3 regions of the Halomonas sp. PAMB 3264 genome follow, and region 3 is predicted to be linked to each of the others. Evidence: predicted binding sites of a transcription regulator. Region 3 holds the regulator's gene; each other region holds the start of a gene.
What was found. The regulator PhoB, encoded in region 3, activates phosphate uptake and scavenging genes when phosphate is short. The targets are predictions, from matches to a motif close to TGTCATANNNNTGTCANA.
Positions count from the first base shown of each region.

Region 1: a site for PhoB is predicted at 1,359-1,376, ahead of RN347_RS15795 (glycosyltransferase family 1 protein). Genes of this name have one in related genera too.
Region 2: a site for PhoB is predicted at 1,038-1,055, ahead of RN347_RS05630 (DUF6482 family protein). Genes of this name have one in related genera too.

Region 1 is NZ_CP134866.1:3,475,555-3,477,814, forward strand. It holds gene RN347_RS15785 (alpha/beta hydrolase) at 1-414, shown strand, start outside; gene kynA (tryptophan 2,3-dioxygenase) at 407-1,267, shown strand; gene RN347_RS15795 (glycosyltransferase family 1 protein) at 1,423-2,260, shown strand, end outside.
Region 2 is NZ_CP134866.1:1,235,512-1,237,771, forward strand. It holds gene dnaB (replicative DNA helicase) at 1-473, shown strand, start outside; gene RN347_RS05625 (hypothetical protein) at 627-923, shown strand; gene RN347_RS05630 (DUF6482 family protein) at 1,104-1,406, shown strand; gene RN347_RS05635 (thiol-disulfide oxidoreductase DCC family protein) at 1,422-1,829, opposite strand; gene RN347_RS05640 (cryptochrome/photolyase family protein) at 1,831-2,260, opposite strand, start outside.
Region 3 is NZ_CP134866.1:59,761-62,020, forward strand. It holds gene RN347_RS00270 (chorismate lyase) at 1-35, shown strand, start outside; gene ubiA (4-hydroxybenzoate octaprenyltransferase) at 69-959, shown strand; gene phoB (phosphate regulon transcriptional regulator PhoB) at 1,059-1,748, shown strand; gene phoR (phosphate regulon sensor histidine kinase PhoR) at 1,752-2,260, shown strand, end outside.

The DNA.
Region 1 (2,260 bases), 320 kb from region 3:
AGCGACCGGGTGCGCCTTGGTGGCCACAGCGCCGGCGCCCACCTGGCGCTGATGAGCGGCCTTGCGCCGGCGTGCCGCCAGGCGATCGAAGCCTTGTGGCTGATCAGCGGCGTCTTTGATCTGCGCCCGCTGCTCGGCACCTCGATCGCTCGGCCGCTCGACCTGGATGAGGATCGTGCGACCCGGCTGAGCCCCTTGTGCCTGCCACTGACCGGGCTACCGACGCTGGAGCTGATTCACGGCGAGCAGGACCCGCCGGTGTTTCAGCAGCAGGGCGAGGCGCTGGCGGCGAAGGCCCGCCGCGAGGGCGTGCCGGCGACGGTTACCCTGCTGGCCGAACGCGACCATTTCGACATTCTCGAGCACGCCGATACGACGCTCGAGCACGACACGGGAGATATTCCCCATGCATAACGATACGCCGACCCCGTCTGATCGCGGCGCCGTCAATCTGGACAACGAGCAGCAGGTGCACTGGGACCAGCCCATGAGCTACGGCGAGTACCTGGATCTGGCGCCGCTGCTCACCTGTCAGAACCCGATCAGCGATCAGCACGACGAGATGCTGTTCGTGATCATTCACCAGGTCTCGGAGCTGTGGCTGAAGCAGTGCCTGCACGAGGCCCACGCGGCGGCCCGAGCGATCGAGACCGATGCGCTGCGCCCGGCGTTCAAGATGCTCACCCGGGTGGCACGCATCCAGGCGCAGATGATCAACGCCTGGGAAGTGCTCGCCACCATGACGCCTTCCGACTATCTCGCCTTTCGCGACAGCTTGGGCCAGAGTTCGGGGTTTCAGTCGTACCAGTACCGCGAGCTCGAGTTTCTGCTCGGCAACAAGCACCCCCGCCTGGCCGAGGCGCACCGCCGCCACCCGGCCCACTACCAGCGGCTGCAAGAGGTGCTTGCCGCCCCCAGCCTCTACGATGTCTGCCTGCAGCTACTGGCGCGGCGAGGCTTCGAGCTGCCGGCGTCGTCGCTTGAGCGCGACTGGTCGACACCCTACGTCGCCTCGCCCGAGGTCGAGGCCGCCTGGTCGACCATCTACCGCCACTCGGAGCGCCACTGGGATCTCTACGAGCTTGCCGAGAAGCTGATCGATACCGAGTACAACTTCCACAAATGGCGCTTTAGCCACATGAAAACGGTGGAGCGTATCATCGGCCAGCGCAGCGGCACCGGCGGCACCTCGGGCGTGGGCTATCTCAAAAAAGCGCTGGAGCTGCAGTTCTTTCCGGAGCTTTGGTCGGTGAGAGCCGACCTCTGACCGCCTTCGGCGCCGCCCCGGTACCCGCGCTTTAATAGCGCATCAGGGGCCCGGCGAGCGGCGTTGGCCTGTCACGCGTTCGTCACCTGATTGTCCCGTCGCTGTCATCGTCTCTTGCCACACTGGGAGCACACCTTGGGCAGGGGACGAAAGCGATGCGGCTTTGTATTGTGAGTGAAACCTGGGCACCGGATATCAACGGTGTGGCCCATACGCTCAATCGCCTGGCCTGCGAGCTCGACCGCCTGGACGTTCAGGTCGATGTCGTGCGCCCCGCCCCGCGAGCCCAAAAGCCGCGATCGACGCCAGGGGAAGAGCTTCAGGTGTACCGGCTGCCGCTACCCGGCTACGCCGAGGTTCAGGTGGGCCTGGCAACGCCTGGAATGCTCACGCGATTCTGGAAAAAGCATCCACCGGATGCGGTTTATCTCGCCACCCAAGGCCCGCTGGGGCTGGCCGCCCGGCGGGCAGCGCGCAAGCTCGGCATCGTTTGCGTGGCGGGCTGGCACACCAACTTCGACCACTACTGCCATGACTACGGCATCGGCTGGCTGAGCGCGGCGACCCTTCGCTACCTGCGTCACTTCCACAACGGCTGCGCGCTGACGCTGGTGCCGACCCACGCCCAGGCCCGCACCCTGCACAAGGCGGGCATTCGCGATGTCAGCGTGCTCTCCCGCGGGATCGACGGCGAGCACTTCTCGCCGGCCCACCGCGACGACACCCTGCGCGATCAGTGGGGTGTGAACGAGCACCAGAGCGTGGCGCTCTACGCCGGGCGACTGGCGGCAGAGAAAAACCTGACGCTGCTGGTCGAGACCTTTCAGGCCATGCGCGAGGTGCGCCCGGACATGGCGCAGGTGATCGTCGGCGACGGCCCGGCGCGGGCGCAGTTGCAAAAGGCGCTCCCCCAGGCCCACTTCACCGGCTTTCTGGATCAGCCGAGTCTCGCTCGCCACTACGCCAGCGCCGATATCTTCGTGTTTCCCTCGC
Region 2 (2,260 bases), 1.2 Mb from region 3:
CGCCCAACGAGATGCGCTCGCGGATTCGCCGCGTCGTGCGCGAACACGGCAACATGGCGCTGATCATGATCGATTACCTTCAGCTGATGCAGATCCCCGGCTTTTCGGAAAATCGCACCGGCGAGATCTCCGAAATCTCGCGCTCGCTCAAGGGATTGGCAAAAGAGTTCGGCTGCCCGGTGGTCGCGCTTTCCCAGCTCAACCGCTCGCTGGAGCAGCGACCCAACAAGCGCCCGGTGATGTCGGATCTGCGTGAGTCCGGCGCCATCGAGCAGGACGCCGACGTCATCGCCTTCGTCTACCGCGACGAGGTCTACAATCCGGACAACCCTGATAATCAGGGGCTCGCCGAGCTGATCATCGGCAAGCAGCGTAACGGTCCGATCGGTACGGTCCATATGGCGTTCATCGGCAAATATACCCGCTTCGAGGATCTGGCCCCGGACAGCTACGGCCAGGCCTTCGGCGAATGACTTGAGCCGCGGGGCGCAGCCCGTATAATGCCGCCCCTTTAAAGTGAAAACCGACTTTGTAAAGTGACGTCGGCGTGGCCAGCACGACCGAGAACATTCATTGATCCCGGTGTGGCCACGTTCGATCAAACGTTCAATCGACAGGAGCAGCGCATGGCTGGTGGTGGTTTTAAGCGAGGCAACAAGAAGCGTCTTCCCAAGCTCGAAGGCCGGGGTGAACTCGAATCGCTCGAGCGCGAAGGGCCGTTCAAGGAGTGGCTGGGCATGCCGGATCTTTACCGCTACCACCTGGTGGTCAACGGCGAGGCCTTTAGCTATCAAACCGAAGACGGCGAGCTGCCCGTGGAAATCGGCGACAAGGTGGTATTTCGCTACAAGGAGACCAAGGGCGGCAACTGGATCGACCGCAACTCTCTGGGCAAGGCGATCGACCCCTCCCAGTATCAGTAGGCCGGCCCTGGGGCTCTTCAGCAAGCCAGGTTCCTGATAAAACACTCTTTTGTTACGTTAGCGCTCGAGCGCCTTAGTGAAGCGGCACGATTTGCGCTACTGTTATCCTGATAGGGTAATAAAAATGTCATGGGGAAGCGTCAGGCTGTGCCCCATGACCACTAATAACAGGAGAGATTCATGGATTTGAACGAACTGAAAACCTTTGTCGAAGGCTCCAGCAATTTCGAAATACGGGTGATTACCCACTCGGGCAGCCGTTTTTATCAGGTCGAGCTCGAGGATGTCGAGGGCAGCCGCCATATGCTGACCCAACGGGGCAAGCCGATGCTGTTTCGCTCGCTCGACGACGTCTATCTCGAACTCAAGCGGGCCGACATCCACCGCGCGTATCTGGTCCAGCACGTGCCCCACGACGAGATGATCGGCCGCGACGCGCACTACAGCGAACCCTTGACCTCGCGCATGCCGCTCGTTTTCTAACGCGGCGCTGGTCTTTCACCGCGAGCGCGTCTTACGTCTTTCAACCCACCGCCCCAGCCGTACACGGTAGCGGGCAAACAAACGGTAGCCTGCATTCATCACTCCGCGCAGGCCCGGTAGGCAGGAAACCCACACCATCCGCCGGTAGCCCAGCACCGCATACAGGGCCCGGCTTGCCTCCATGCCGATGTACCACTTCCCGTTTTGATCCCTGACGTGCAGTTTCCCCATCAGATCCTCGAAAGGGCGCCCCAGGGCGACGGCGTCGAACGTGCTGGCCTGAATGTCCACCAGTTCGATACGCGCTCGGCGCGGGTGCTTTTCAAGCCAGGCCACCTCCTTCAAGCAAAACGGGCAGTGGCCGTCGTAGTAGAGCGTCACCGGGGCGCGGGCGTCGAGGCTTTCAAAGCGTTGGCTGTTCACGTTAATGGCTCTTATATCCCTGGGTGTGATGTTTTTGACCGTAGCCCTGGCGGGTCGAGAGCTTGCGCAGAAAGCTTTCGGCCTGCTGGCGAATCGCATCGCGCTTGTCGTCGCCCATTTTATTGAGAGAACCGTAAATCAGCTTCATGCGCGGGTTCTGGCTCAGGCGCTTCGCGTTTTGCTCGAGAAAGTGCCAATAGAGACTATTGAATGGGCAGGCGTGGGTGCCGGTCACCTGTTTGGGCGAGTAGCGGCAGTTGGCGCAGTGATCCGACATGCGGTCAATATACTTGCCCGACGCGCAGTAGGGTTTGGAGCCCATCAGGCCGCCGTCGGCGTGCAACACCATACCAAGCGTATTGGGAAGCTCCACCCATTCGCTGGCATCGGCGTAAACCGCCAGGTACCAGTCACACAGCGCCTCCGGTTTG
Region 3 (2,260 bases):
CCCTGGCGGATGAACCCGATCTGGCTTCGCGCTAAGCTGGGCGCGCGATTTATCCTCGAGAGGTAAGCATGGACCGTTCTCTGCTGCGCCCGACCGGCTGGTCCCGGGCGCGTGATTTCATCACGCTGATGCGCCTCGATCGGCCCATCGGCACCTGGCTTTTGATGTGGCCGACGCTCTGGGCGCTGTGGATCGCCGCCGAGGGCGTGCCAGGACGCGGGGTGCTATTGATCTTTATCGCCGGCGTCTACTCCATGCGCGCGGCAGGATGCGTGGTGAACGACTACGCCGATCGCCACTTCGACGGCCACGTCAAACGTACCAAAAACCGGCCGCTGGCGACCGGGCGCATCGGGGAAGCCGAAGCCAAGGTGCTGTTCATCGCGCTGGTGGCGGTGTCGTTCATTCTGGTGCTGTTGACCAACTGGTTTACCGTGTTGCTGTCGGTGGGCGGGCTTTTGCTTGCCGCCGCGTATCCTTTCATGAAGCGCTATACCCACTTCCCCCAGGTGGTGCTCGGTGCGGCGTTCTCCTGGGCGATCCCCATGGCCTTTGGCGCGGTTCTGGGTCACGTGCCGCTCGAGGCGTGGGTACTATTTCTGGCCAACGTGCTGTGGACCGTCGCCTATGACACCCAGTACGCCATGGTGGACCGCGACGACGACTTGAAGATCGGCATCAAATCCACCGCAGTGCTGTTTGGCCAGGCCGACCGGCTGATCATTGGCCTGCTGCAGGCGGCCACGCTGTTACTGCTGGCCTGGGTGGGGTGGGCTATAAGTCTGGGAGGCTTTTTCTGGCTGGGCCTTGTGGCCATGGCGGCCACCTTCGTGCATCAGCAGCGCCTGATCGTTCACCGCGAGCGCGAGGCCTGCTTTCAGGCGTTTTTGAACAATCACTGGTCGGGGCTTGTGCTCTTCGCCGGGCTCGCCTTGAGCTTTTGGCCGGTGGCGGGCTAAGGTGGCAAAAGCGGGTGTCATAAAACTGTCACTCGCTCATGGTGTGATTGTCACCGATATGTCATCGACCACTTTGCCTGGACACCGTGAGGCCCGCCCATGACCGCCAAAACCGTTTTGATCGTCGACGATGAGGCGCCGATTCGCGAGATGATCGCGGTGGCGCTGGAGATGGCGGACTATCGCGTGCTCGAAGCCGATAACGCCCAGGATGCCCACGCGCTGGTGGTCGACAACCAGCCGGATCTGCTGCTGCTCGACTGGATGATGCCCGGTACCAGCGGCATCGAGTTGGCCCGTCGCCTCAAGCGCGAAGAGGCCACCGCCGAGCTTCCGATCATCATGCTCACTGCCAAGGGCGAGGAAGACAACAAGATCCAGGGGCTCGAGGCGGGTGCCGACGACTACATCACCAAGCCGTTCTCTCCCAGAGAGCTGGTCGCGCGCCTGAAAGCGGTGCTGCGGCGTACCACGCCGCGCGGCATGGAGGACCCGGTGGAAATCAACGGCCTGCTGCTCGACCCGGTAAGCCACCGGGTCAGCGCTCACGGCAAGGCGTTGGACATGGGGCCGACGGAATATCGACTGCTGCAATTTTTCATGACCCACCAGGAGCGCGCCTATACCCGCAGCCAGCTGCTGGATCAGGTATGGGGCGGCAACGTCTACGTCGAGGAGCGCACCGTGGACGTTCACATTCGTCGCCTGCGCAAGGCCCTGGGCGATGCTCATCAGAACCTGATTCAGACGGTGCGCGGCACCGGCTATCGCTTCTCCGCCCGGAGCTAGCGCGTGCACCTGTGGAGCCGGGAACTCTGGCGTATCGCCTGGCTTGCCACGCTCGGGGTGATCATGGGCTGGCTGTTTGGCGCGCCGGGGTTGGGCCTCGCCGCCGGGCTCGGCGTGTGTCTTTTCTACCACTTGCGCCAGCTGCGCGCGCTTTATCTATGGCTAACGCTTACGCCGAGCGAGGAGCCACCCGCCGGGCCCGGGCTCTGGGGCGAGCTTCTGGACCGGCTCTACCGCTACCAGAAAAGTCAGCGCATCACTCAGGGCCGCCTCAGAGCCACGCTTGCGCGTATTCAGGAGTCGTCGGAGGCGATGCGCGACAGCGTGGTCATGCTCGACCGTCACGGCGACCTGGAGTGGTGGAACAGCGCCGCCACAAAGATGATGGGGCTTCAAACCGCCCATGACCGCGGCCAGCACATCACCAATTTGTTGCGCGACCCCGCGTTTGTGCGCTACTTCTCGTCCCGCGAATACAGTGAGCCTCTAACGCTCACCTCACCCATCGACGA